DNA from 4 places in the Rhizobium sp. WW22 genome. Region 2 is predicted to be linked to each of the others. Evidence: predicted binding sites of a transcription regulator. Region 2 holds the regulator's gene; each other region holds the start of a gene.
What was found. Region 2 encodes PhoB, which activates phosphate uptake and scavenging genes when phosphate is short. Its sites were predicted from a motif close to TGTCATNNANCTGTCAT; they were not measured.

Region 1 (7,208 bases), 360 kb from region 2:
CGTAACCGCGCTGCGTCGAATAGCCGAGCGCCAGCAGAAAGCCTTCATCGCCGCGGGCCAGCGCCTGCAGGCGAAGATCGCGGGTCATCGGAAATTCCAGTGGTTCGCGCGTGAGGTCGCCGATATCGTGGTCGACGGGCATGGCGCCGTCGCCTTCGATCAGCCCTTCCTGATCGAGGATTTCGGAAACGCGCATGACGCGGCCGTCTTCGGCCGGCCGCTGCATCGGCTCGTCGACAGGTTCGTCGGTCAAAAGGCTCGGGTCGAGCAGGCGGTGCGTATAGTCGAAGGTCGGGCCGAGAAGCTGGCCGCCGGGCAAGTCCTTGTAGGTCGCGGAGATGCGGCGCTCGATCTTCATTGCTGATGTGTCAAGCGGCTGGGAGTAGCCAAAGCGCGGCAGCGTCGTGCGGTAGGCTCTGAGCAGGAAGATCGCTTCGATCATGTCGCCGCGGGCCTGGCGAACGGCAAGTGCGGCCAGCGTCCGGTCATAGAGCGAGGCCTCGGCCATGACGCGGTCAACGGCGAGCGCTAGCTGCGCCACGATCTGGTCGATGCCAATGGCCGGCAGCGAGCGGTCGCCGCGGCGGCGGTCGGCCAGCAGCCGGTGCGCATTGGCAATGGCGGCTTCACCGCCCTTTACAGCAACATACATACGTCACATCTCCGTCGCGATGATCTTGGTGGTGCGCGGCAGGCAGAGGAATTGCCGGCCCGCCGTCAGGATGAGATCGACGCCGCGCGGGAAGAGAGCGCGATTGTCGTTCCAGATGCGCAGCAGCGCATCCGGCAGGCCGATCGGTGCGATCATGGTGATATCCTTGATGCCCGGACCCGATAGCGCCAGTTCCTTGCCGCCTTCGAGGCTTTCGATCTCAAGCACGATCGTCGTCGAGCGATCGGGATATTCCTGGGTGCCGATGCCGAACTGGCTGAAGGAGGAAAGCGCCATACCAGCTTCAAGAAAGGCAAAATGTGCCTCCAGCCGCTCGGATATGATGGATGCGCCGGTATGGAACGCCAACCAATCCGGCAGGCTCGATCGCGCAAGGCTATTGGACAGCCAGACCGGCGTATCGTGATCGCAAAGGGTCAGGCCGATGGCGCCGGCAGCGATGCCGAGCGGAGCCGGCGGCGCAATGTCGGCGGTAATGGTCTGCAGGGTGCCCGGGCGCGCCATGGCGTCCATCGTCATCTTGAAGACACTCTGTGCGTCGAAAACCGGATCAGTGAAACCGCCGGTCAGGGCCTCATTGCCGAAGGTTGGGGTGCTGGAAAGGCTCATCAATCTTCTCCGCGAACCATGGTGAAGAAATCGACGCGGGTCGCCGCCGTCTCTTCCGCGCGCTTGCGATCATAGTTTTCGATACGTTCGGTCACGGGCTGCAGGATCGCCTTTTCGACGAACTCTTTCGTAGCCGATTGCTGCCAGAGTGCATCGAAGATGGCCGAAAGCCGGGCCTTTTCCCGATCTGTGCCGAGCGCGTGCGCATGGCCGATAGTGTTGGATGCCAGCCGGACGGTAGCGCGTGTCACCGTGACTTCGCCGAGATTGAACGGAGAGCCGCCACCACCGATGCGGCCGCGCACCATGACGAGCCCGGTCTCGGGGCCGCGCACCGGTTGGACTGTCGGCTTGCTCGGCAACGCTTCCCAGGCCGCCTCTAGCTCGTCGCGTTCTGCCTGCGCCAAGAGATCGGCGACGCGCTTGCGTTCACGACGCTCCTGTGCGGCCGCTTCCTGCCTTTGTGCTGAATTCATCGCGCCTTCCTTTAAATGTCTATTGATATAGACAACCATACAAGATATGTTTATATCTATTAGCGAGTCGTGACAAGCGTGTGACAGGGCGAGTGGGCGAAATGGCAGGGCAGAAGATACAGAGGCAGACGGGCGTGGCGCTCTGGCGGCAGATTGCCGACCGCATTCGCACCTCTATTAATCACGGCGACTTCGACGAGACGGGCATGGTGCCGCCAGAAACGGCGCTGGCGCTGCAGTTCGGCGTCAACAGGCACACGATCAGAAGCGCGCTGGCAGCACTCGCCCAGGAAGGCATCGTCAGGGCCGTGCAGGGACGCGGGACGCTGATCGAGCGCAAGGAGCGGCTGAGTTTTCCGATTTCGAGACGTACGCGATTTTCGCAAGGGATCGGCGATCAGGTGCGCGAAACCCGCAGCGTCTTGCTTGCATCCGGCGAAGAGGCCGCCAGCACTGAATTGGCCAAACAGCTCAAGGTCAGGACGGGAACGCCGTTGATAAGGCTCGAGACGCTGGGTCAGGCGGACCATCGGCCTGTATCGCGCGCCACCAGCTGGTTTCCGGCGGATCGTTTCGGCGATATCGCGGAGGTCTATCGGACAACCGGTTCGATCACCAAGGCATTCAAGGAGCTTGGCGTTCCGGATTACGTCCGCGTCGTCACCGAGATCACGGCAACCCATGCCGACGAGAGCGATCTTGCCGATCTACAGCTATCCCCGGGCGCCATTGTTCTCGTCGCCCAGGCGCTAAATGCGGATCTCGACAATGTCCCGGTGCAGTATTCAATTTCCCGCTTCGCCGCAGACAGGGTGCGTTTTACCGTCGAGAATTGAGAGAAGGGTTTTAGCCCTCATCCCGGCCTGTCAGTCACCCCCTCCCCGTTTACGGGAAGAGGGCCAGGGTGAGGGGCTTTCTAGCCAAATAAATTGCGCTCAATGCGCGCCGGACATGTCGCCGAGGACTTCCTTCGAGGCGACGGTGGAATCGGCCTTGAGCTTGTAGACCATCGGTACGCCGGTCGCGAGGTTCAGCTCAAGGATCTGCGCCTTGCTCAGGCGATCGAGAACCATGACGAGCGAGCGCAGCGAATTGCCATGGGCGGCCACCAGCACATTCTGGCCGGCGAGAACGCGCGGCAGGATTTCCGTCAGGTAATAGGGCCAGACGCGGGCGCCGGTGTCGCGCAGGCTTTCGCCGCCGGGCGGCGGAACGTCGTAGGAGCGGCGCCAGATGTGGACCTGCTCTTCGCCCCACTTGGCGCGGGCGTCATCCTTGTTGAGGCCGGAGAGATCGCCGTAGTCGCGCTCGTTCAGCGCCTGATCTCGAATGGTTTCGAGGCCGGGTTGGCCGATTTCATCGAGGATGATTTTCAGCGTGTGCTGGGCACGCGTCAAGGCCGAGGTAAAGGCGATATCGTACTTGATGCCGTAATCGGCCAGAGCCTTGCCGCCTGTCTTGGCTTCTTCGACGCCAAGCGCCGTCAAATCGGGATCCTTCCAGCCGGTGAAGAGATTCTTCAAATTCCAGTCGCTCTGGCCATGGCGAACGAGGACGAGAGTACCGCTCATAATATTTCTCCCTGATAGGGCAATTCCAGGAAAAGTGCGTAGCGGCTTTCTGTCCGGAATTGCGAGACAATAAAAGGCTGGAGCGGATTGGCAGGTCCCTGCCGACCCGCTCCGGGTTCGGATCAACGTGTGGAGAGCCCGAGTACGTCGAGCATGGAATAGAAGCCGGGCTTCTTGTCGCGCGCCCAGAGCGCCGCCTGCAGCGCACCGCGCGCAAACAGCGAACGGTCGCCGGCGCTGTGCGACAGCGTCAATCGCTCGCTTTCGCTGGCGAAGATCACCGAATGATCGCCGACCACGCCGCCGCCGCGCAGGGTCGCAAAGCCGATCGTGCCCACAGGACGCGCACCCGTATGGCCGTCGCGCACGCGCACGGAATTGTCGTTGAGGTCGATACCACGGCCCTTCGCAGCCGCCTGACCGAGCAGCAGTGCGGTGCCCGAGGGTGCATCGACTTTGTGGCGATGGTGCATCTCCAGCACCTCGATATCCCAGTCGTTCGAAGGCAGCGCCCGCGCCGCCTGTTCGACAAGCACGCTCAAAAGATTGATGCCGAGGCCCATATTGCCCGATTTGACGATGCGGGCATGGCGCGCGGCCGCCTTGAACTTCGCCTCGTCCTCATCCGAGCATCCCGTCGTGCCGATGATATGGACGATGCGTGCCTGTGCGGCGAGGCCGGCAAAGGTGACGCTGGTTGCCGGCGTTGTGAAATCGATGACACCTTCGGCATGAAGGAAGGCGGAAAGCGGATCGTCGGTGACGGGAATGCCGATGGGGCCGAGCCCGGCGATCTCGCCGGCATCCTTGCCGATGAAGGCGGAGCCGGGACGAGCGACGGCGGCATGCAGGGCCACGCCGTCGGTTGCATGAATGATGCGGATGAGAGCCTGTCCCATGCGGCCCGCCGCGCCAACCACCACCAGCTTCATCGCATCGTCGCTCATGTCGTCTCTATCGTCTATTTGCGGGAATTGCTTGAAATCGCCGGTAGCTGCAGGTTGTTGAGCCGAGCGTAGAGGCCATTGTCGGCCGTCGCAAGCGTCTCGTGGTTGCCCTCTTCGACAACTCGGCCGTTCTGCATGACGACGATCTTCTCGGCGCGGATGACCGTCGACAGGCGGTGCGCAATGACAACGACCGTGCGGCCGCTCATCGCCTCTTCCAGTGCCTTCTGCACGGCCGCTTCGGACTCCGTGTCGAGCGCAGAGGTTGCTTCGTCCAGAAGCAGGATCGGCGCGTTGCGCACCAGCGCGCGGGCGATCGACAGGCGCTGGCGCTGGCCGCCGGACAGCGTCACGCCGTTTTCGCCGACCGGTGTGTCATACCCCATCGGCTGCGCCTCGATGAAATCATGGGCATAGGCGAGGCGCGCTGCTTCCTCGATCTCGGCATCCGTCGCGTTCGGGCGGCCGTAGCGGATATTGTCGCGGATCGTGCCTTCAAAGAGATAGGGCTGCTGCGACACATAGGCGAGCTGTTCCCGCAGCGACTGTTTCGTCACATGCGCGATGTCCTGCCCGTCGATGAAGATGCTGCCGGATTTTGGGTCGTAGAAGCGCGGGATCAGATTGATGACGGTGGACTTGCCGGCGCCAGAAGGCCCGACGAGCGCTGTCGTCTGTCCGCCCTCGGCCGTGAAGTTGACACCGGAAAGTACGGATTCATCACCATAGGCGAAATGAACGTCGCGGAACTCGATGCGGGCGTCGGTCACGTTAAGCGGCTTGGCATCCGGCAGGTCGCGCTGGCGCGGCTCCATGTCGAGCAGCTCGTAGATCATCCGTGCATTGACGACCGCGCGCTCCAGCTGCACCTGCAGCTTTGCAAGGCGGCGGGCCGGATCGTAGGCAAGCAGCAGCGAAGTGGCGAAGGAGAAGAACACGCCGGGCGAGACATTGTCGTAGATCGAGCGATAAGCGGCATAGGCAAAGAGGCTGGCGATCGCAAAACCGGCGACGGTTTCGATCAGCGGTCCGTTGCGCTCCGAAAGGCGGGCGATGCGGTTCTGCCGGTGCTCGGCGGCGGTGATCAGCTTGTTGATCTTGCGCTCGAGCTCCTCTTCCATCGTGAAGGCCTTGACGATGGAAACGCCTTGAATAGTCTCCTGCATCGCGCCGAGTACATGGCTGTTCAGGACGATCGCATCGCGCGTGGCGGCGCGCAGGCGCTTAGAAATATAACGTAGCGCGAAGAAGAGTGGCGGCGCGATAACGACGAATGCGATGCTGAGCACCGGATCCTGGAACACCATGACGCAAAGCAGGGCGATGAAGGTCAGAAGGTCGCGTGCCGTCGACGTGATCGTCAGGTTCATGACATCGCGGATGCCCGAGACGTTCTGGCTGATACGGGCGGCGAGCTGCGCGGAGCGCGCTTCGCTGAAGAAGCCGACCGACAGCGTCATCAGATGCGAATAGAGCCGGCGCTGGTAGCGGGCGATGATGTTATTGCCGATCTTCGACAGAATGACCGACTGGAAATACCCGGCAAAACCGCGCACCACGAAAACGAGGAAGATGCTGAAGCAGATTTTCCAGGCATCGACGATATTGCGGGCGATGAAGGCGCTGTCGATGACCGACTTGACGATGTAGCCGATATAAGCAGTCGAAAGCGCAACGAGGATAAGGCAGGTAATCGCGATGGAGTAGCCGCGAATATGATCGCGGCCGTTCTCGGCGATAATTCGCTTCAGCATGCCTGTAATGGCTTCGCTGTCGACGTTTTTGCTTTTCGGGTCAGGCAATTTCAATAATCGGCTTCCTGTCTTGAACCAAGCGAGCCGCATCTGGCACGTGCTTTCGCGGCTCTATTAAAGAGTTAGCACGGCTTTGGCTAGACATGGCGTGCCGCGCTGGTTAAGGCCGATCGCGGAGCCGCAATCACTATAGAGGAAGGTGGCCTCTTCAAAAAGGTAGGCGCGCCGGCTGTTTCGGTGCGCCATGAGCTGTTTGGCAAGCGGTTAACGCCGCCAGCGACGGCCTTCTGTCGCAAGGCCAAAGTTTGTCGGCTTGCGGGCATAGGTCGCCAGGCCGGAAAGCGCTGCCAGCGGATTGACGACCACGTGCGTCGGGATCGTCTTCATCAATTCCGTGTGCGGTGCCTTGTCTTCGAAGGCGGCGCGGAATTCCGGCTTCTGCAGCGCGGGCAGGATCTTCTGCGGAATGCCGCCCGAGAGATAGACGCCGCCGCGCGCCATGAAGACCATGGCGAAATCGCCGGCGACACGGCCGAGATAGGTAACGAACAGCGTCAATGTCTCCTCGGCCTGCCTGTTGGTGCCGGCGAGTGCATGATTGGTGATATCGGCTGGCTCTTTGAGGCTCGGTTCGATGCCGTCAGCCGCGCAGATCGCATGATAGAGGTTCTGGAGGCCGCGGCCGCAGATCACCTGTTCGGCCGAGATACGGCCTTCGATGGGTTCTAGATGCGGCCAGATCTGCAGGTCGCGTTCCGTGCGCGGTCCAAGATCGATATGCCCGCCTTCGCCCGGCACGGGCACCCATTGATGCTGAGTATGAACCAGGGCGCCGACGCCAAGCCCGGTGCCCGGCCCGAGCACGACGCGCGATGCGGTCATGTTCCCGGATGCTTGGCCGATGGTTTGGCGATGCTCGTCGGAAATCTCGGCGATCGCGAGCGCCTGCGCCTCGAAATCGTTGATGACGAGCACGTCTTCTATCCCGAGATTGGCGATCATCGTCTTCGGACGGATCACCCAATCGCAATTGGTCAGCGGAATCTCGTCACCCTGCACGGGACCTGCCATGGCAAGAATTGCCGAGCGGGGTCGGACCTTGCTGTTTTCAAGGGAAAGTTTGATCGCATCGTCGATCGTGGCGAAATTCGCCGTCTGCACGACCGGAAAATGCTCCT
Region 2 (7,208 bases):
AAATGCTGAAACGGCGATGCGGCTTCAAGGAGCGCTCGACGTTTCAGGGCAGTGGCAAGGTGTCAGGCATGTATCGCGCCCTAACACGCGACATCGAGGTGGTTGTAGAGCCGTTTTATCTGGAGGAGCAATCCGATCCGGATGATGACCGTTATGTCTGGGGATACCGCATCGTCATTTCCAACCACTCGAAGGAAGCCGTGAAGCTGGTAACGCGCTATTGGCACATCACCGACATGAACGGCATCGTGGATGAAGTGACAGGCCCCGGCGTGGTCGGCGAGCAGCCGCACCTAAAGCCCGGCGATACCTATGAATATTCCTCGGGCTGTCCACTTGATACACCGTCAGGCATGATGTTCGGTCATTACCAGATGGAAACGGACGGCGGGGAGCAATTCCATGTCAAGATCCCCGCCTTTTCACTGGATACGCCTAACCTGCTGCGCACGCTGAACTGAGCGACCTCAGGCCACCTCTATTTCCGACACTTCGAAGCGATAGGTCGTCGAGCAGAACTCGCAGGTGACGGCGATCTCGCCATTCTCCTGGCTGGCCTCGATCTCCTCGGCTGAGAAACCTTTCAAGACGCCCTTCAGCTTGTCGCGCGAGCACGAACAGCGGTCATAGACGGCCTTCGGTTCATAGACACGGACGCCGCGCTCGTGGAAGAGGCGATAGAGAAGCCGCTCGGTGCCGACCTGCGGATCCGTCAGCTCATCTGCATCGATGGTTTCCACCAGGCTGCGCGCTTCCGCCCAGGCATCATCCTCGGCATGATCGCGCCCACCGGTATCGCCATCGCCGCCATGCAGGTCCGGCTGGCGCATGCGCTCGGGCGCTTCCGGCAAGAACTGCGCGATCAGGCCGCCGGCACGCCAGCGGTGACGCGGCTTGCCGTTCTCATCGCGATCGAATAGCTCTGCAGCGCCCAGACGCACGCGCGTCGGGATCTGTTCCGACTGGCGGAAATACGTGCCGGCAATCTCCTCCAGCGAAGCGCCATCAAGCGCGACGATACCCTGATAAGGCTGACTGAAGCGGCCCTGATCGATGGTAAAAGCGAGCACGCCCTTGCCGAGCAGCTGCTCCGGCTCGGTTCTGCCTTCCGCAACTGCCTTTGCCAGCGCTTCTTCATTGAAACGCGCATAGGCCCGAACGTTTTCCGGCGTCGAGAAATCGGCGACCAGAAGGTCGACGGGACCGTCGCCCTTGGTCTGCACGGTGAACTTGCCTTCGAATTTCAGCGACGTACCGAGCAGGACGGTCAGGACGATGGCTTCGGCGAGCAGCCGCGCGACCGGCGTCGGATAATCGTGCCGGGCAAGGATCGCGTCCAGCAGCGGACCGAGCTGCACGGCACGGCCGCGCACGTCCAGACCTTCCACCTGGAAGGGAACGACGTGATCGTCACCGGCGAAATCAAACTGACCCAGCGAGGCTGCATTTTCGGCCATTGCTTTACTCCTACTGCGCCCGCGCCCTTAAAACGCGGCTTCATATCCTCAGATCGCGCCCAGGCACCAAGCAAGAATCGACTTTTGCGCATGAAGGCGGTTTTCCGCCTCATCGAAGACAACGGATTGCGGACCGTCGATCACCTCGTCCGTCACCTCTTCGCCGCGATGGGCGGAAGGCAATGCATGAACAACGCGTCTTTGCCGGCCTGTGCCATCAAAGCCTTGTTGACCTGATAGGGCTGGAAGACGTTGTGACCGCGTGCCCGGTGCTCCTGATTCATGGAAACCCAGGTATCGGTTACCACACAATCGGCGCCGGCGACCGCACGGTCTGCATCATGCGAGAGCATGATTTCGGCGCCCTCGTTGCGGGCCCAGTTCAGATAGTGATCCTTCGGCTCGGAACCAAGGGGTACCGCCATATTCATGCGATAGCCGAAACGGGCGGCCCCTTCGATCAGCGAATGCAGCACGTTATTGCCGTCGCCCGTCCAGGCAAGCGTCTTGCCCTTGATCGGGCCGCGATGCTCTTCGAAGGTCATGATATCGGCCATGATCTGGCAGGGGTGCGTATCGTCGGTCAGCGCATTGATGACCGGAACGGTCGCATGTTCCGCCAGCTCCAACAGGCGGGAATGATCGGTGGTGCGGATCATGATCGCATCGACATAGCGCGACAGCACTTTCGCCGTATCGCCGATCGTCTCGGCGCGGCCAAGCTGCATTTCGGTGCCGGAGAGGAACAGCGTCTCGCCGCCCAGCTGCCGCATGCCGACATCGAAGGAGACACGGGTTCGGGTGGACGGCTTCTCGAAGATCATCGCCAGCATCTTGCCGGCAAGCGGCCTGTCGGCCGTGCCGGCCTTCTGCGCGCTCTTTCGGACGATCGCGTCATCGATGATGTTACGCAGATCGGCAGCCGGAACGGCAGAGAGATCGAGAAAGTGTTTCGGAGAAGCCATGTCCTTACCTGTGCTCCAGAAAAAACAATAACGCCCGCGTGGGGCAGGAACGCCCCGACAGCGGGCGTTGAATTCAAGCCGATTTCTTGGTGCGGGCAGCGCGCGCGCGCTCGGCGGCGCGCTCCAGGCGGGCGAGACCTTCGCGTGCTTCCTCGGCAGTGACGACCAGCGGCGGCAGCAGGCGGATGACGTTGTCGCCGGCCGGAACGCCGAGCAGATGCTCGGCACGGATCGCCTGCAGCAATTCCGCCTGCGGAATGGCCGCTTTGATGCCGAGCATCAGGCCTTCACCGCGAACGTCCTCGATGATGTCAGGAAAACGATCCTTGAGCGAGGCGAGCCCCTGGCGGAAGACCAGCGAGACATCGCGCACATGCTGCAGGAAGCCTTCGGCAAGCACGATATCGAGAACCGCATTGCCGACTGCCATGGCAAGCGGATTGCCGCCATAGGTCGAGCCATGCGTGCCGGCCTTCATGCCGGAAGCGGCTTCCGCCGTCGCAAGGCACGCACCGAGCGGGAAACCGCCGCCGATACCCTTGGCGACCGCCATGATGTCAGGCTTGATACCGGACCATTCATGGGCAAAGAGCTTGCCGGTACGGCCGACACCACACTGTACTTCGTCGAGGATCAAAAGCAGGCCGTGCTCATCGCAGATCTCCCGCAGCCCGCGCAGGAATTCGTTTGTCGCCGGGCGGATACCGCCCTCGCCCTGCACCGGCTCTATCAGGATAGCGCCCGTCGCATCGGTAATGGCGGCGCGGACGGCGTCGAGATCACCGAAGGGCACCTGGTCGAAGCCCGGTGCCTTCGGGCCGAAACCTTCGATATATTTTTCCTGGCCACCGGCGGCGATCGTTGCGATGGTGCGGCCGTGGAAGGCGCCTTCGAAGGTGATGATATGGAACTTCTCGGGATGCCCCTTGGCGAATTGATAGCGCCGCGCAGTCTTGATGGCGCACTCCAGCGCCTCCGCGCCCGAATTGGTGAAGAACACCTTGTCGGCGAAGGTCACTTCCGTCAGCCGCTTCGACAGCTTCTCCTGGCCGGGCACCTCATAGAGGTTGGACAGGTGCCAGACCTTGTCGGCCTGCGCCTTCAGCTCGGCGACAAGATGGGGATGAGCATGACCGAGCGAATTGACCGCGACGCCGGCTGCGAAATCGAGGTAGCGTTCGCCATTCTCAGTGACCAGCCAGACGCCCTCACCTCGCTCGAACCGCAGCGGAGCGCGCAAGTAGGTGTCGTAAAGCGGCGTGGTCTCGGCCATGGCCATATCTCCTGATCACAACTTTAAGGACCGATCGCTTCCATTTGATGAAACGGGTCCGAAAAAATCAAAAATGCCGCCTTGCGGCGGCTTGGGCACTATTGATGTTTTGCACCGCGATGTCAACAAAACTGCCGTTTTAGCAGGTGCGAGAAAACGCTTGCCGGCAAAAGAGATGCGTCGGGCGGCGCCTATGGCAGAAATGCCACGCCCGGACAGCAAGTTGGGGAAAACCTCGAAATCGATTCCTCAAGATTCCCGCGACTCTTGTCACGGAGTCAGCCTCACACTAGGTTAAAAACCAATTGCTAGACTGCATGCGGCGGAACTAGTCACCACAATTTTAGAGCGTTTCGCGCCTCGATACCATGCGAGGCAATGGTGAGGGATTCTGCCATCGGAAACGCGACAGCGGAGACAGGGCATGAATTGGACAGACGAACGCGTCGAGAAGCTGAAAAAGCTATGGTCCGAAGGATTGAGCGCCAGCCAGATCGCTGCGCAGCTCGGTGGCGTGAGCCGTAATGCCGTCATCGGCAAGGTGCATCGCCTGAACCTCCCCGGCCGAGCGAAGGCGGGCGGCGCGACAACCGCAGCGCGCACGCCGAAGCGCAGCGCAGCGGCACCTCGCGCTGCGACCTACGGATCGCGCGTTGCTACCCGCACGGTGGTTGCCCGCCAGCAGGGCGCAACCATGCTGAAGGAAGAGATCGAGATCGATTCCGTCAACGAAATCCAGTATCGCCCGGCATCGAACGTCGTCGTTCCGATTTCCCGCCGCCTCGGCCTGACGGAACTGACGGAGCGCACCTGCAAGTGGCCGGTCGGCGATCCGCTGAAGGACGATTTCCATTTCTGCGGCAATGAGAGCCCAGATTCATCGCCTTACTGCACCTACCATCAGCGCCTGGCCTACCAGCCGGTGCATGAACGGCGTAGGCCGGCCCAGCCGCGTGGCTGAGAAGCTTGATGACTGAGATAAAGAAACGGGCCCTTGAGGCCCGTTTTCTGTTTCCGCCGCTATGTTGATGCCTGATCGGGTATCCCCGCTCAGGCCTCCATGGAGTAGCCCGCGCCGCGAACGGTGCGAATGACATCCTGCATATTGGAGAAGTTGAGCGCCTTGCGCAGGCGGCCGACATGGACGTCGACCGTGCGTTCGTCGACGTAGATATCGTGACCCCATACGCCGTCGAGCAGCTGCGAACGCGAGAAGACGCGGCCCGGCGAGGACATCAGGAACTCCAGCAGGCGGAATTCCGTCGGCCCCAGCCGCACTTCGCGGCTCTTGCGGTGAACGCGATGGGTTTCGCGGTCCAGCTCGATATCGCCGCAACGCAGCACCGTGGAGAGAACCTCCGGGCGGGCACGCCGCAGCATCGCCTTGACGCGAGCCATCAGCTCCGGCGTCGAGAACGGCTTGACGACATAATCGTCCGCGCCGGTCGAAAGCCCGCGCACGCGCTCGCTTTCCTCGCCGCGGGCCGTCAGCATGATGATCGGCAGGCGCTCAGTCTCCGGCCGCATACGCAGCCGGCGGCAGAGCTCGATGCCCGATACGCCGGGCAGCATCCAGTCGAGGATCAGGAGATCGGGGATGCGCTCCTGGAGACGCAGCTCGGCCTCATCGCCTCTGAGGATCGTGTCGACCTCGAAGCCTTCGGCCTCAAGATTGTAGCGCAGCAGAACGCTGAGCGCTTCCTCGTCTTCTACAACAGCAACTCTCGGAACCATGCGCCTATGGTCTCCTTTCTTCGCTTTCGGATTATTCGGTCACTGCGCCGACGGTATTGGCGGTATCGTCCTTCGGGCGCTCGCCTTCCGGCTGCGCGCCCGTCGCCATGTAATAGATCGTCTCGGCGATGTTGGTGGCATGGTCGCCGATGCGCTCGATGTTCTTGGCGCAGAAGAGAAGATGCGTGCAGGTGGTGATGTTGCGCGGATCTTCCATCATGTAGGTCAGCATCTCGCGAAAGAGCGAGGTGTACATGGCGTCGATTTCCTCGTCGCGTTCGCGGATCGATACGGCCTTGTCCGGCGAGCGGGTCGCGTAGACATCCAGAACTTCCTTGAGCTGGCTCAGCGCCAGTTCGGAGAGATGCTCGATGCCGCGGGCGAGACGGCGCGGGACACCGGTGCCCTGGACGGCGATGACGCGCTTTGCGGTGTTCTTGCCGAGATCGCCGACGCGCTCCAGATCGGATGCAATGCGGATCGAGCCCATGATTTCACGCAGGTCCGCCGCCATCGGCTGACGGCGGGCGATGGTAACGATCGCCTTGTCGCCGACTTCGCGCTCGGCATGGTCGAGAACGACGTCGTCGGAGATGACCTTCTGGGCCAGGGCAGCGTCGCTATTGACCAGCGCGCGTACGCTGTCGCTAACCATCTGCTCTGCCAGGCCGCCCATTTCAGCAATGCGGCGCGTCAGGAACTTCAGGTCTTCGTCATAGGCAGAGAGAATGTGAGTGGAGACCATTTTTCTATCCTCAAGGTGAACTGTGTGAAATGAGCCGCGCGCCTGACATCATCAACCAAAACGGCCCATGATGTAATCCTGCGTGCGGAAATCGTCGGGATTGGTGAACATCTTATCGGTGTCGTTCTCCTCGACCAGGTGGCCGAGATGGAACATTGCGGTACGCTGCGAGACGCGGGCTGCCTGCTGCATGGAATGCGTCACGATGACGATGGTGAAATTCTCCCGCAGCTCGTGGATGAGATCCTCGACCTTGGCGGTCGCGATCGGATCGAGCGCCGAGCACGGCTCGTCCATCAGGATGACCTCCGGACTGACCGCGACGGCGCGGGCGATGCACAGACGCTGCTGCTGACCGCCCGATAGACTCGTGCCGGCATCATGGAGCCGATCCTTGACCTCGCCCCAGAGACCGGCCTTCTGCAGGCTGGTCTCGACGATATGCTCGAGATCGGCCTTTGAGCGATGCAGGCCATGGATGCGCGGGCCGTAGGCGACGTTCTCAAAGATGGACTTTGGGAACGGGTTGGGCTTCTGGAAGACCATGCCGACGCGGGCGCGCAACTCTACCACGTCGATGCTGTCGTCGTAGACATCCTGATCGTCGAGCGTGATCTTGCCGGTGACCCGGCAGGTCTCGATCGTATCGTTCATGCGGTTGAGGCAGCGCAGGAAGGTGGACTTGCCGCAACCGGAAGGGCCGATCAAAGCCGTGACGGTATTGGCGCGGATCTTCAGATTGACGTCGAAGAGCGCCCGCTTGTCGCCGTAGAACACAGAAACGTCCTGGCCGATCATCTTGTAAGGGATCGTGGTCATCTTCTTGGCCAAGGCTCTTTCGCTTGCGGCTTCCGTCATCATGTTCATTTCGTGCGCCCTCCCTTACCAGCGCCGCTCAAAGCGGCGCCGCAGCAGGATGGCGCCGATGTTCATCGCGACGAGGAAGAAGAGAAGCACGATGATGGCGCCGGACGTCCTTTCGACGAAGGCCCGCTCGGCTTCGCTCGCCCACATGTAGATCTGCACCGGCAGCG
Region 3 (7,208 bases), 360 kb from region 2:
GCTCCGACACCGATTTCTGCGAAGACCGTCGCGCCCACGGCCATATCGGCTCGATGCTGGCACCCAACCAGGAGGCTGCCGAATGAGTGACTCACCTCTTCTGAAGGTCAAGGACATCTCGAAGTTCTACGGCAGCCGCATCGGCTGCCGGGACGTATCCTTCGAGCTGTGGCCCGGCGAAGTGCTCGCCATCGTCGGCGAATCCGGCTCCGGCAAGACGACGCTGCTCAACTGCATCTCGACACGGCTGCTGCCGACGACGGGCAGCGTCGAATACCACATGCGCGACGAGACCTATCGCGACCTGTTCCGCATGAACGAGGCCGAGCGCCGCTTCCTGATGCGCACCGACTGGGGCTTCGTGCACCAGAACCCGGCCGACGGCCTGCGCATGACGGTTTCGGCAGGTGCCAATGTCGGCGAGCGGCTCATGGCGATCGGCAACCGCCACTACGGCAACATCCGCAACACCGCCATTGACTGGCTGGAGCGGGTCGAAATCGACGCCGACCGCATCGACGACCAGCCGCGCGCCTTCTCCGGCGGCATGCGCCAGCGCCTGCAGATCGCCCGCAACCTCGTGACCGGCCCCCGCCTCGTCTTCATGGATGAGCCGACCGGCGGCCTCGACGTGTCCGTGCAGGCCCGCCTGCTCGATCTGGTGCGCGGCCTCGTCAACGATCTCGGCCTTTCGGCCATCATCGTCACGCACGATCTCGCGGTCGCCCGCCTCCTGTCGCATCGCATGATGGTGATGAAGGACGGACAGGTGATCGAACACGGTCTAACCGACCGGGTGCTCGACGATCCGCGCGAACCCTATACGCAACTGCTGGTCTCTTCGATCCTGCAGGTCTGAGGAAGAAACATGGCAACCCCACTCGTCGTTTCCGAAGTCTTCAAAAGCTTCACCATGCATCTGCGCGACGGCATTCGTCTGCCCGTCGTCGCCGATGTCTCCTTCTCCGTCGCATCAGGCGAATGCGTCGTGCTCGGCGGCCCGTCCGGCATCGGCAAGAGCTCGCTGCTGAAGATGATCTACGGCAATTATGCCGTTGATAGCGGCCAGATCCTTGTCACTCACCGGGACAGGATCGTCGATCTTGCAACCGCCGACCCGCGCACCGTGCTCGATGTCCGTCGCCAGACCATGGGCTATGTCAGCCAGTTCCTGCGCACGGTGCCGCGCGTCGCCGCCATCGATGTCGTTGCCGAGCCGTTGCTCGCCCGCGGGGTGAGCGTGACTGATGCCCGCAACCGAGCGGCCGAGCTGCTGGCACAGTTGAACCTGCCCGAGGAGCTCTGGCAGCTGCCGCCTGCCACTTTCTCGGGCGGCGAACAGCAGCGCGTCAACATCGCCCGCGGCTTCATCACCGACCACGCCATCCTGCTGCTCGACGAGCCGACGGCGTCGCTCGATGCCCGCAACCGGGCCGTCGTCGTTGACATGATCGAGCAGAAGAAGGGAGCCGGCGTTGCCCTTCTCGGCATCTTCCATGACGAAGAAGTGCGCGAGGCCGTCGGCAGCCGCATTCTCGACGTCTCGCAGTTCTCGCCGCGGAAGGCCGCCGCATGAGCCGCCAACTGGGCGAGACGCCCTTCATCAGCCCTTCGGCGAGCGTCAATAATTCGACGCTCGGCCGCTATACCGAGGTCTCCGACCGCTGCCGTATCGATGAAGCCGAGATCGGCGACTATTCCTACATCATGCAGGATGGCGCGGTCTGGTGCGCGACGATCGGCAAGTTCGTCAACATTGCCGCCGCCGTGCGCATCAACGCTACCAATCATCCGACATGGCGCGCCACGCTGCACCATTTCACCTACCGCGCCGCCGACTACTGGCCGGATGCCGATATGGAGACGGATTTCTTCACCTGGCGGCGCGACAACCGCGTTGTCATCGGTCACGATGTCTGGATTGGCCACGGCGCGACCGTGCTGCCCGGCGTGACGGTCGGCAATGGTGCCGTCATCGGCGCCGGTGCCGTCGTTTCCAAGGACGTCGCGCCCTACACCATCGTCGGCGGTGTGCCGGCCAAGCTTATTCGCGAGCGTTTCACGCCCGAGGTCGGCGCGCGCATGGACAAGCTCTCATGGTGGGATTGGGATCACGATCGCCTGCGTACGGCGCTTGCGGATTTTCGCGCCCTTTCGGCGGAGGAATTTCTGGATCGCTACGCCGCCTAAGGACGCTTTCCGCCCAAGCCGGGCTTGCACGAGACCGGCGGCCGCTTCAGCCTCAGGCGATCTGTCTAGCCCGAATTAAGGAGGCCTCTTAATGGCAAAGCAATTTTCCAGCGTTGACGACCGGCTGCGCGATTTCATCGCGCGGCAGCATATCTTCTTCACGGCGTCCGCGACATCGGCGTCCCGGGTCAATGTTTCGCCGCGCGAAACGTTATGCCTGCGCATCATCTCCCCGAATACCGCCATTTATCTCGACCGCACCGGCAGCGGCAACGAGACATCGGCCCACATGAAGGCCGACGGGCGGCTGACGATCATGTTCTGCGCAGTCGAGGGGCCGCCGATGATCCTGCGCCTCTATGGCCGCGGGCGGATCATCCATCGATCGACGCCCGAATATCGGGAATTGCTACACGATCACTATGCGGGCGAAGAGCCGCTCGGCGCACGGCAGATCGTATGGCTGGACTTCGATCTCGTGCAGACCTCCTGCGGCTTCGGCGTGCCGCTCTTTTCCTATGAGGGCGAGAGGCCGAGCCTCGACCAGTGGGCCAAAGCCAAGGGTCCTGATGGCATTGAAGAATATCGGCGCGAGAAGAATAGCTTCAGCATCGACGGCCTGCCGACAGGCATGTTTGACGGCTAAACTTAGCGGAAAGCCCTCAGCCGGCTAATCTTGCAAAAACGACGGGAATTGTAACAGCAGTTACATAAAACTGACATCGGAGCTTCATGAAGCGGGACTAATCGGTTGCCTTGTGATTGGCGCCGACCCCGTCGAAACTCCCTTCGAGGCAGGGGCATGCGCCCATTCTTAGCACCGGTACCGCTGAAATTTCTGCAGCCCGGCAGCCGCGAAAGGGAAGCACTATGTTCGAACTCAGGAATGTCTCGCGCCGGTTTGGAAACAAGCTCGCTGTCGATTCCGTGACTTTGGACATACCGCAAGGACAGATGGTCGGCGTCATCGGCCGTTCCGGCGCCGGCAAGTCTACCCTGCTGCGCATGATCAATCGCCTCGCCGATCCGAGTTCCGGTTCCATTCATTTCGCCGGCACCGAGGTTTCGAAGCTCAGCGGCCGTGCATTGCGCAGCTGGCAGCGCGATTGCGCCATGATCTTCCAGCAGTTCAACCTCGTGCCGCGCCTCGACGTGCTCACCAACGTCATGCTCGGCCGGCTGAACCAGCGTTCGACGGTACTGAGCCTGCTGTCCGTCTTTTCCCGTGAGGAACGCATTGAAGCCATCGCGGCACTCGAGCGTCTCGGCATCGAGCAGACGGCCCTGCAGATGGCCGGCACGCTTTCGGGCGGCCAGCAGCAACGCGTCGCCATCGCCCGTGCCCTGATGCAGCAGCCGAAGATGATGCTGGCCGACGAGCCAATCGCCTCGCTCGATCCACTGAATGCCAAGATCGTCATGGATGCGCTGCGGGATATCAACGAGCGTGAAGGCATCACCGTCATCACAAACCTGCATACGCTGGATACGGCGCGCAATTACTGCGAACGCATCGTCGGCATGGCAGGCGGCAAGGTCGTGTTCGACGGCAAGCCGACCGATCTGACGGCAGCCGCCGTCAAGGAAATCTACGGCACCGATAAGGACGGCGCCGGCATCGACGAGAGCATGACGTCGACATCCATCAATATCGCCGATCCGGCCGCGCAAGCCGCGGCGACTGAATCTGCCGGCCCGCAACCGCTGGCACTGGCCGGTCTCTGAGAGGGACGGCCGGGATCGAAGGCCCGCGTCAAGGGCGCATTTCTTCTATCAGACCGAAGACATCCGGGGACACCGGTTAATCAGGAGACGAACCCATGTTGAAGAAAGCACTCTTTGCCGCTACGGCGCTCGTTGCGCTCGCAGTCGGCGCTGCTGCCAACGCAGCAGACCTCAAGGAATTCCGCATCGGCATTCTCGGCGGCGAAAACGAAGCGATCGCCTGCGCAACTACGCCTGCCTTTCCGACCACCTGAAGAAGGAATTCGGTTTCGAGAAGGTTTCGCTGTTCCCGGCCGCCGACTATAACGGCGTTATCCAGGGCCTGCTCGGCGGCACGCTCGACTTCGCCGAACTCGGCGCTTCCGGCTACGCAGCCGTCGCCATCAAGGACCCGAAGGCCGTTACCCCGATCCTGACCACGCAGCAGACCGACGGCTCTACCGGCTACTACTCGATCGGCCTCGCCCTCAAGTCTTCCGGCATCAAGACGATCATGGACGCCAAGGGCAAGAAGCTCGGCTACGCCGACCCGGACTCCACCTCGGGCTACCTCGTTCCCCTCACGCAGATTCCGAAGACCACCGGCGTGCCGAACGACAAGTTCTTCGGCTCGACCCAGTTCAACGGCGGCCATGAAAACAACCTGCTCGCCGCCTATGACGGCAAGGTCGACGTCGCTGTCGACGATTCCTCGGGCGTTGGCGATTTCAAGGACGGCTTCACCTCCGGCACCTTCCGCAAGGAAGTCGACAAGGGCGCCGTAGATCCGAACAAGCTCGTCGAAGTATGGCGTTCGCCGCTGATCCCGAACGGCCCGCTCGTCGTTCGCAACGCTCTCGGCACCGAATGGCAGGCGAAGCTGACCGACTTCTTCATGAAGCTCCCGACGGCCGACGCCAAGTGCTTCAACGCCATCGAAGGCGGCGACTTCAAGGGCTACGTCAAGGTTACCCCGGACTTCTACAACGCCGTCATCGACGTTCGCAAGGCTGCCATCGGCGGCTGATCCGCATTCCGATAATGGGGCGGCCGGCAACGGCCGCCCTTTTGCTATTCACAGAGGCTTGACTTCATGACGATCGCCGATACGCACCCGAACATGCAGAGCGCGCCACAGAGCGCCAAGGAGATCGGCGACGCCTGGAGCAAGATGGTGGCTCGCCGCCGCCTCTACACCGGCATCGGCCTCGTGATCCTGCTCGTCGCCTTCGTCAGCTCGGTGCGCTTCGCCGATGAAAACAACGCCGGGCATTTCTTTGATCGCCTGCCGCATCTCTTCGATTTCCTGAGCTGGCTCATTCCGAAGGACTGGTCCGACGTCTATCGCGCGCTCTTCGACCTGCCAAGCCCGAACGGGGCCAATGGTGCCGGCGGTGAGGAGTTCAATTTCCCGCTCGGTCGCGTCTATGTCTGGGGCAATTTCTATATCCCTGAATATTTCGAGCTGATGATCATCACGATCAACGTAGCGCTGGTATCGACCATCATCGGCGTCGTCTTCGCCGTGCCTTTGAGCTTCTTCGCCGCCCGCAACATGTCGCCATCCAATCCGATTCGTCTGGTGACCAAGCGTATCATGGAACTTCTGCGGGCTTTTCCCGAGATCGTCATCGCCGGCTTGTTTTCGGCGATCCTGTCGATCGGTCCGATCGCCGCCATCATCGCCGTCGGCCTGCATACGATCGGCGCGCTCGGCAAGCTCTTCTACGAAGTGGTCGAGAACATCGACATGAAACCGGATGAGGGCATGCGCGCCGTCGGCGCGAGCTGGAGCGAGCGCGTGCGCTTCGCCGCCCTGCCGCAAGTGCTGCCGAACTTCATGTCCTACGCGCTGCTGCGTCTGGAGATCAATGTTCGCGCCTCCACCATCATCGGCGCCGTCGGCGGCGGCGGCATCGGCGAGGAGCTCAAACTTGCGATTTCACGCGGTTTCGGCGCCAAGACATTGGCGCTGGTGCTGCTTCTCTTCCTGACGATCATCGCCGTCGATCAGTTTTCCGCATGGCTCCGCCGCCGTCTGGTGGGCGAACATGCCTTCCTTTTGCAGCATTGAGGTTGACCATGTCCATCATCGACGCCAGCCGCATGCAGGAAATCGAAGCGCGCTATCCGGAGGTTCTTCACCGATCCTTCCGCCAGCGCTTCGGTGCGCTGATGATGTTCATCGGCATTGTCCTCTACGGCATTTATGCAGTGTGGTTCTTCGATCTGCCGAAAGTCATTTCGGAAGCACATTGGGAGCGCGTCGGGATCTATCTCAGCGAATGGGTGAGCTATGACGTGCAGCCGGAATTCCGCATCTCCGGCGACAAGATCACCATTAAGTATCCGCGCTTTTCGCCTTTGGGCGACAATCCCAATCCTGACTGGGTCAAGACCAACCCCGATGGCAGCATGACCGTTTCCGTCAGCGGCACGAGCCGCACGGTAACCGTGACCAAAACGCAGGCCATCGTGACTGCGCACGGCATTACGATCCCGATCGATATCGCCGGCGATGCGCCGAAGATCGTCGGCTCCGAGCCCGTACCCAGCTGGATGACGGTCTATGACGACAATATCCTGGTCAATCTCGGCTTTGCGGGCGATGCCAGCATTTCCACTGATCGCGTGAAGATCCGCAAGCGCTTTCTTGGCTGGGCCAACTTCGTCTTCGACACGCATTCGCCCTTCTTCGACAAGCCGGCGAGCGAAGTCATCAGCCTCATCGTTTCGGGGCCGCGGCTGGACCCTGCCCAGTCCAATCTCTCACTGGCCTTCGACAATGTCTGGAACAATGGCGCATGGCAGCATGGCGACGTCTGGACCAAGCTGTTCCAGACCATCGTCATGGCCTTTCTGGGAACGTTGCTCGGTTCGCTCGTAGCCTTTCCGCTCGCCTTCCTGGCGGCTCGCAACATCACGCCGAACCGGCTGCTCAACCAGATCCTCAAACGCCTCTTCGACTTCCTGCGTTCGGTGGACATGCTGATCTGGGCGCTATTCCTGACCCGCGCCTTCGGCCCCGGCCCGCTTGCCGGCAGCGGCGCGATCTTCCTCACCGAGACGGGTACGCTCGGCAAGCTCTATTCCGAAGGCCTGGAGAATATCGACAACAAGCCGCGCGAGGGCGTAAAATCCACCGGCTCGCCGACCATTCTCGTGCATCGCTACGGCATCATGCCGCAGATCGTTCCGGTCATCGTCAGCCAGACGCTCTACCAGTGGGAATCGAACGTGCGCGGCGCGACCATCATCGGCGCCGTCGGCGCGGGCGGTATCGGGCTCAAACTTTGGGAAGCGATGCGCACCAA
Region 4 (7,208 bases), on a different replicon from region 2:
GTTGTCCGACACGGTGCTAAGCTTATTTGCTTGCGCGTTCATGCCTGAAACGGACGTTTTCATGCTACCAAAGATGCTCATTGGTTCCTCGCACGTTGCTGATGCCGCCACGATAGCGAGGGTGACTTGTGTGAAACTGGCTTTTTCCTGTGTTGCAAAGTCGAGAAAAGTTTTCCGCTTCGATAATCAGCTTGCGGCGGAGCATTGAATTCCGGGGCTGTTAGGGTGCAGGGCGTGCCTATTGCGCTGGCAGATGCGGGACAGGAAAGTCCAGCACGCGGCTGGTATAGCTTTCGATCAGCGCACTGAACGGCGTGCCGTCCGGCAGCTTCAATACGGCGTGATGTTCGAGAAGAAACGGAGGTAGGGCGAGCGGCGCGCCGGCGGATGGTGGGAGATCGGCACCGGTGTCCCAACCTTGCGGGAGAGGCGACCAAAGCAACTTTGCCGACAGATTCGTGCGGGAGAAATTAAGGGCCTGAACGGCCCGACCGAAGGCGACGTCGCTCGTTTCAAGGGCCTTGTTCATATCTGCCGTAAGCTTTGCCGGCACATACCAGTTATCCGCCTCCGACAGCACGCGATCGCCGCATGCGAGGCGCACGCGGCGATAGGCGATAGGCTCGTCAGCTCCGACCGCCAGCAGTTTCCGGATTTCAGTGTCGGCAGTCTTGTCCTGACCGCGCACGCGCTGCGCAACGATTTTCGAGCCTTCCGGGGCAAGCTTATGCGCAGCGCACCAGCGATCGAGCGTCAGCGTGGCGCTGGCATTGCTGAGGAGATCGGCATTCAGTGTCTGCAGGATTGCCAGCGCTTCCAGACGCGAGGTCGGCGTGTCGGGCCACGGAGAAATAGCTGCCATTTCCTGCGCGATCGCCGTCTGCGCGCCAAGGGCAACAGCGAGGGAACTGCCGAGAGTGACCATACGGACGAATGACGGGGGCTTTGATGGCATGCGCTGAAATCCTCCGGCGGATTTGATTTTACGGCCGAGGCCTTATGGCTGACTAATATATCGCTGGCATAAATGGCAGGCCCGCCGCCATTGGCAAGACCCGAAATATTGGGGATGCGCGTCTATGATCCGATTGCGTTCAGACCTGTGACGGCCATCCGAATAAGACCTGCCGTGGCGACGAAAGCCAGAGCGGAGACGAACAGCGCCGCCAGGATCAGCAATCCGTCCCGTGCCATCAGGGCGACCGCGATCGCCACGAGGGCAAAGACCGGCATGTAGTTGCCGAGCGGGATCGGCAGGGCAATGGTGATCGCCAACAGGAAGATCGGGAACGAGAGCAGCCATTGCATGGTTGCGCCCGTAAAAAGAGCCAGCCGTCCGGGACGAACGACCGTCTCGATCCTGGCGAGGATCGGCGCGCTGTAACGCACGGTGAGTTCCACGATTGACGGCGAAAGCCTGCGCCGGCTCAGGAAGGCCGGCAGCCATATGGTCCGGCGACCGATTGCAATCTGCGCCGCCACCAGGGCAAGCGCACTGCCGAATACGACGCCGAACGGTCCCGGTATCGGGATCAGTGCCGGCAGCGAGAGAAAGAGAATGATAAAGGCCAAGCTCGGGTGCCCGAGGCCACAGAGCGCCTCGCCGATAGAGATGCCGCCCTGTTCATGGGCGAACCTGGCGAGCTGGTGCAGGCGAGTGGATGCCCGGTCATCATGCTCAGTCGTGCCGGCAGCCTGTTCTGTCATCGGACATCACCAGATGAGGTCACCGGAATTTCTTGCTTACACAAAGCATCAAGCTTCATCGGCACCTTCGCCGCTTCCTGGTATAAGCTTGATGATGGGCGCACAGTCCGGATTGCTTTTGTCGAGCAGATTGGCAGGGCTGCTCCAGCCGGTCGAGAGGCCGATGACGGTGGAAATCGTCCAGAAGGTGTCTTCGGAGGCGCGCCGCGCCAGCGCCGGGACCTCGGACGAAAGACATGCTTGCGATTGCCTGACGGTCTCGGCCGGCTGACCGGCGGCAACGGCATGCCGCTCGATCTCGGCTTGCAGAGGACCGAGGGCGAAAGTTGCAAAAAGGGCTGCGAGGAGATTGGAGATCATGTCTGTACCTTGTCGGAGGTCTGTTTGAAGCGGAGAGGGACGTGCCCCGGAGGGGGGCACCTCACGGCATCAGGCGCTTTCGGTTTCGGTTTTGTTGCGTGTCTTCAGCAGGCTCCAGCCGACGCCGCTTGCAATGATGGCGAAGGTGATGCCGAGCGAGAGGGCGGCGGGGAATTTTTCCAGATCCAGCATGTCGGCGACGAAGATCTTCGAACCGATGAAGACGAGCACGATGGCCAGCGCCGGCTTCAGATATTGGAAGCGGTGGATCATGGCGGCGAGCGCAAAATAGAGGGCACGCAGGCCGAGGATCGCGAAGATATTCGACGTATAGACGATGAACGGATCGGTGGTGATCGCGAAGATTGCGGGAACCGAATCCACGGCGAAGATCACGTCTGCCACTTCGATCAGCACGAGCGCCATGAAAAGCGGCGTGATGAACCAGACCATCTTACCGGTCTGCGGATTCGGCTGCTTGATGAAGAAGCGCTCGCCATGATGATGGTCGGTGACGTTGAAGCGGCTGCGCATGAAGCGCACGAGCGGGTTCTTCGACACATCCGGCTCGGTATCCTTCACGACCAGCATCTTGATGCCGGTGATGATGAGGAAGGCGGCGAAAACATAGAGCAGCCATGAGAACTCGGCCACCAATGTCGCGCCGACGCCGATCATGATGGCGCGCAGCACGATGACGCCGAGAATGCCCCAGAAGAGCACGCGGTGCTGATAGAGACGGGGCACGGCGAAGAAGGCGAAGATGAGGGCAATGACGAAGACGTTGTCGAGAGCCAGCGTTTTTTCGACGACGAAGCCCGTCATATAGGCAAGGCCGGAATCGGCGCCGAGATACCACCATACCCAGCCGCCGAAGGCGAGGCCAAGGGTGATATAGAGGACAGAGAGCTTGATGCTCTCGCCGACGCCGATCTCCTTGTTTTCCTTATGCAGGACGCCAAGATCGAAAGAGAGGATGGCGATGACGAGCGCCAGGAAGCTCATCCACATCCAGAGCGGCTTTCCCAGCCACTCGACGAAGAGAAAAGACGTTTCCATGAGAGAAAACCCCTGTCGGCGCAATGTCGGAAACGGTCCGACATCGCAAGAGCGCCGACGGCTCTCACCAGAGGGGCCCGGACCAGCGGGTTGCCCAATAGCTGGGAAGCGACTGTTAGCCTTTCAAGAGGCTTGCGCGCATTTTGCAGCAGAGCAGCAACATCATTTGCCCGTCTCACCCGTCGCCCGACCGATGTGAACGCCGTAAACGCTTGCCCTCTCCTGTGCGACGAAATCCGCCAGGGCAGGGGGAATTTCGACGTGACCGCTGTGCCGCCCGAGGATGTGGAATCCTTTTGGAAGACAGGTCGCGATGCGGTCGATTATCTTTTCATAATCGACAACAAGCATCTCCCGTCCCGCCATGAGGCTGAAAAGCTCCGCGTCGGCGATAACGTGCTCATTTTCGCAAAACCAGTAGGAGGAGATCGTCAGGTCGGGAAGATAGCCGATCGGTGCCGGCAGGTTTCGTTGCTCGAACTGGAAACGCCCAGGCAGTCCGGCAGCCGATATCAGTTCCCGGGCGAGAGAAAGCTGATGTTCGGATATGTCTAGACCGTGAAGCTGAAGCTCGGGATTGCCGGCGAGATAGGCAAAGGCAAGGCTGAAAGCGCCGGAGCCGCAGCCGAGGTCACATACTCTTCTATACTTGTGAACAGTTGCACGAAGGCTGGTGAGCGCCTGCAGGCATTTTAGTGAGTTCCGCATCCCGAATGCACGCATAAAGGCATCGGCGGCGCGGCTATAGTCGAATATCTCTATCTGGCGCCTGCTTTCGACGGCATTGCGCAAGGCGATGGAATCGTTGCTGGGATGATACAGATGATTGCATCTGAGCAGGACTTCGGCAAATTCTTCGAAATGCCGCGTCTGTACATCCGTGGTCATGCAAGCCGATCCTCGCCAAGGAGATTGTCTTTGGTATGATTGGAAGGGCTGTATGCGCAGAAAGCAACCCCTCAAAACTTGCCCTTGACGCTCAACAGGGCACGGCCGCGTGGCGGTGACCGCCAAGCGCCTTCGCCATATCAGCCGTGCGGCAAATGAACCGGAAATCCCTCGAAGGTCTTGAGGGTATCGAGGACGATCGCCGTCTTCACATGCTGGACCGATTCATGCGGAAGCAGCACGTCGTTGACGAAGCGGGAGAGATCGGTGAGCCCGCGGGTGGCGACCTTCAGGTGATAGTCCATTTCGCCCGTCAACGCATAGGCTTCCAGCACCTCGGGCAGACCGTTGATGAGCTGCGAAAACCGGCGGGCGTTGTCCCTGTTGTGAGTGGCAAGCGTCACAGAAATGACCACGAGCATGTCCAGCCCCAGCCTCTGCCGGTCGAGATTGGCCTGGTAGCTGCGAATATAGCCCTCCGCCTCCAGTCGCGTGCGGCGGCGCGAGCATTGCGAAGGCGATAGCGCGATGCGTTCACCCAGCTCGTTGTTCGTCAGTCTGCCGTCTTTCTGAAGCTCCTCCAGCAGGCGTAGATCCAGTTTATCGAGCTGTTCTTCCATTGCGAAAAATCCTCAAAGTCCTCACGAAACGTGCGTAATATTTTCCCCTTCGGTTAAGATAGCAAGTTTTCACTCACGGTGATCGGTATAGCTTGCATGATAATGGATTGCGGATGACGACGAATTGACGGGACCGTTTGCATGTGTACGCAGCATTTTAGATGCGGCACATACAATCAGGATTGCTTATCGGTTTCTGTTTTGGAATTAGTGGTTGTGGAAAGTTGACCCATTTTTACATGATTGTCATCTGGCTTTTATATGTGGGGAGCGGGAAGCAACCAAACGCAGGGGGTGTAAATGCGTAAACTTCTTCTCGCCATGATGTCTGCGACCATAATGTCCGGCGCAGCCCATGCAGCGACAGTCTATCCGTTGGACCGGGCAACGGTACTCGCCGGCTCTCCGTTCGATTTCAAGGTGGAATTCAGCCAGGTCGTGAAGCCGGAAGACGTGAAGGTCACGGTTAACGGCGAAAGCTACGACGCGGTTTTCGGCAAGGCGGCTGATTTCGTCGGCGAAGAAAAGGGTGCTGAGGACAAAGTTCTCGGATCTGCCCTGATCCTGCGTGGCGTCAAGCTCGCAAAGCCCGGCCAGTACAAGGTCGAGGTTTCGGCCGGCGACGAGAAGAAATCCGTCAACTGGGATGTTTATGGCACTTCGGCGACGCCGAAAGCCAAGAACATCATCTTCCTGCTCGGCGATGGTCTCTCGGTTGCGCATCGCACCGGCGCCCGCCTCATGTCCAAGGGCATGACCGAAGGCAAGGCCAATGGCCGCCTCGCCATGGACGACATCCCGCCGGTTGCCTTCATCGGCACGTCCTCGACCTCGGCGATTGCCACCGACAGTGCCAATACCATGTCGGCTTACATGACCGGCCACAAGTCGGCCGTGAACGCCCTCGGCGTCTATGCCGACCGCACGCCAGCAAGCCTCGATGATCCCAAGGTCGAAACCATCGGCGAGGCCCTGCGCCGCACCGGCAAGAAGTCGCTTGGCATCGTCACCACGGCCGAAGTCGAGGATGCGACGCCGGCAGCGCTCGTTTCCCATACCCGCAAGCGTGGCGACAAGGCCGATATCGTCGGCATGATGTATGACGTCAAGCCGGATGTCCTGCTCGGCGGCGGCTCGGCCTATTTCCTGGCGAAAAGCGTGCCCGGTTCCAAGCGCAAGGACGATAAGGATTATATCGCGCTCTTCAAGGATGCCGGCTATGCCGTTGCGACCGACAAGAACGAACTGGCGGCTGCCGCCGGCTCGAACCAGGACAGGCTGCTCGGCCTTTTCCATACCGGCAATCTCGACGTCACGCTCGACCGCGAATTCCTCAAGAAGGGCACTGTCGACAAGTTCCCGAACCAGCCTGGCCTCGTAGATATGACCAAGATCGCGCTCGACAAGCTTTCCAAGAATCCGGATGGCTTCTTCCTGATGGTCGAGGGTGCGTCCATCGACAAGATGAGCCATCCGCTCGATTGGGAGCGCGCTCTGGTCGATACGATCGAGTTCGACAAGGCCGTTGCCGTCGCCCGCGAGTTCCAAGCCAAGAACCCGGATACGCTTGTTGTCGTCACCGGCGACCACACGCATGGCGTCTCGATCATCGGCACTGTCGACGATAACAAGCCGGGCACAGAAATGCGTGAGAAGGTCGGCACCTATGCGGCTGCCGGCTTCCCGAACTATGAGGACAAGGATGGCGACGGCTATCCGGACCGCGTCGACGTTTCGCGCCGCCTGTTTATCGCCGCCAACAACGGCCCTGATCACTACGAGACCTTCCGTCCGAAGCTCGATGGTCCTTTCGTTCCGGCGATCCAGAACGAGAAGAAGGAATATGTCGCAAATGAAGCCTACAAGGATGTGCCCGGCGCCGTCTTCGTGCAAGGCAACCTTCCGAAGGACGAGGACAGCGGTGTCCACGCCGTCGATGATGTCGTGCTCCAGGCGGCAGGTCCAGGTGCCGAAGGCTTCCGTGGTTACATGGAACAGAGCGATGTCTACCGGGTGCTGGCCGATACTTTCGCGCTCGGCACCGAAAAGATGTAAGTCCTGACAGGCCATGTGAATAGGGCAGGCGGTGTCGAAACCGCCTGTTTTCTCCATTTTTATGAGGGTACGCGATGTCGAAGCATCAGATCGCCACCATCAATCGTCGAGACTTTCTGGCCGCCGCCGCAGCCTTGCCTGTCATGGGCATTGCGGTACGTGCCAATGCCTCCGAGAAACTAGGCTTCGGCGAGCTCTACAAGAGTTTCGGTCCGCTCGGGCTCGAATTTTCCGACAAGGTCAAGCAGTCGAGCGGCAAGGACGTCGCCATCAACGGCTTCATGGCGCCGCCCTTGAAGGCGGAGGCGGCCTTCTTCGTGCTCACGGAAATCCCGATGTCGCTTTGCCCCTTCTGCTCTTCCGATGCCGACTGGCCAGATAATATCGTGGTCGTCTATCTCTCGTCCAAGCAGACATTCGTGCAGTACAACGCGCCGATCATGGCGCGCGGCGTGCTGGAGTTCGGCTCGTGGACCGATCCCGAAACCGGCTTTATCAGCCAGCTGCGTCTCAGGGACG

Region 1: the regulator PhoB is predicted to act here: its motif matches at 1,828-1,844, upstream of phnF (phosphonate metabolism transcriptional regulator PhnF).
Region 3: the regulator PhoB is predicted to act here: its motif matches at 2,908-2,924, upstream of phnC (phosphonate ABC transporter ATP-binding protein).
Region 4: the regulator PhoB is predicted to act here: its motif matches at 4,879-4,895, upstream of ACK83U_RS21525 (alkaline phosphatase).

What each region holds. Positions count from the first base shown of each region.
Region 1 is NZ_CP178198.1:3,641,629-3,648,836, forward strand. Features, by position in the region: gene ACK83U_RS17685 (carbon-phosphorus lyase complex subunit PhnI) at 1-652, opposite strand, end outside; gene phnH (phosphonate C-P lyase system protein PhnH) at 656-1,282, opposite strand; gene phnG (phosphonate C-P lyase system protein PhnG) at 1,282-1,758, opposite strand; gene phnF (phosphonate metabolism transcriptional regulator PhnF) at 1,860-2,594, shown strand; gene ACK83U_RS17705 (2,3-bisphosphoglycerate-dependent phosphoglycerate mutase) at 2,694-3,329, opposite strand; gene dapB (4-hydroxy-tetrahydrodipicolinate reductase) at 3,452-4,276, opposite strand; gene ACK83U_RS17715 (ABC transporter ATP-binding protein) at 4,291-6,030, opposite strand; gene ACK83U_RS17720 (glucokinase) at 6,295-7,208, opposite strand, start outside.
Region 2 is NZ_CP178198.1:125,460-132,667, reverse strand. Features, by position in the region: gene apaG (Co2+/Mg2+ efflux protein ApaG) at 69-461, shown strand; gene ACK83U_RS00680 (Hsp33 family molecular chaperone) at 468-1,457, opposite strand; partial or broken gene argF (ornithine carbamoyltransferase) at 1,581-2,422, opposite strand; gene ACK83U_RS00670 (aspartate aminotransferase family protein) at 2,496-3,695, opposite strand; gene ACK83U_RS00665 (GcrA family cell cycle regulator) at 4,120-4,656, shown strand; gene phoB (phosphate regulon transcriptional regulator PhoB) at 4,746-5,429, opposite strand; gene phoU (phosphate signaling complex protein PhoU) at 5,461-6,174, opposite strand; gene pstB (phosphate ABC transporter ATP-binding protein PstB) at 6,226-7,041, opposite strand; gene pstA (phosphate ABC transporter permease PstA) at 7,057-7,208, opposite strand, start outside.
Region 3 is NZ_CP178198.1:3,633,171-3,640,378, reverse strand. Features, by position in the region: gene ACK83U_RS17680 (alpha-D-ribose 1-methylphosphonate 5-phosphate C-P-lyase PhnJ) at 1-86, shown strand, start outside; gene phnK (phosphonate C-P lyase system protein PhnK) at 83-859, shown strand; gene phnL (phosphonate C-P lyase system protein PhnL) at 869-1,576, shown strand; gene ACK83U_RS17665 (DapH/DapD/GlmU-related protein) at 1,573-2,190, shown strand; gene ACK83U_RS17660 (pyridoxamine 5'-phosphate oxidase family protein) at 2,282-2,836, shown strand; gene phnC (phosphonate ABC transporter ATP-binding protein) at 3,061-3,915, shown strand; partial or broken gene phnD (phosphonate ABC transporter substrate-binding protein) at 4,011-4,921, shown strand; gene phnE (phosphonate ABC transporter, permease protein PhnE) at 4,988-5,968, shown strand; gene phnE (phosphonate ABC transporter, permease protein PhnE) at 5,977-7,208, shown strand, end outside.
Region 4 is NZ_CP178199.1:543,339-550,546, forward strand. Features, by position in the region: gene ACK83U_RS21490 (flagellar hook protein FlgE) at 1-81, opposite strand, end outside; gene ACK83U_RS21495 (hypothetical protein) at 239-955, opposite strand; gene ACK83U_RS21500 (exopolysaccharide biosynthesis protein) at 1,078-1,707, opposite strand; gene ACK83U_RS21505 (hypothetical protein) at 1,756-2,067, opposite strand; gene ACK83U_RS21510 (TerC family protein) at 2,137-3,126, opposite strand; gene ACK83U_RS21515 (SAM-dependent methyltransferase) at 3,289-4,014, opposite strand; gene ACK83U_RS21520 (Lrp/AsnC family transcriptional regulator) at 4,155-4,634, opposite strand; gene ACK83U_RS21525 (alkaline phosphatase) at 4,935-6,689, shown strand; gene ACK83U_RS21530 (hypothetical protein) at 6,764-7,208, shown strand, end outside.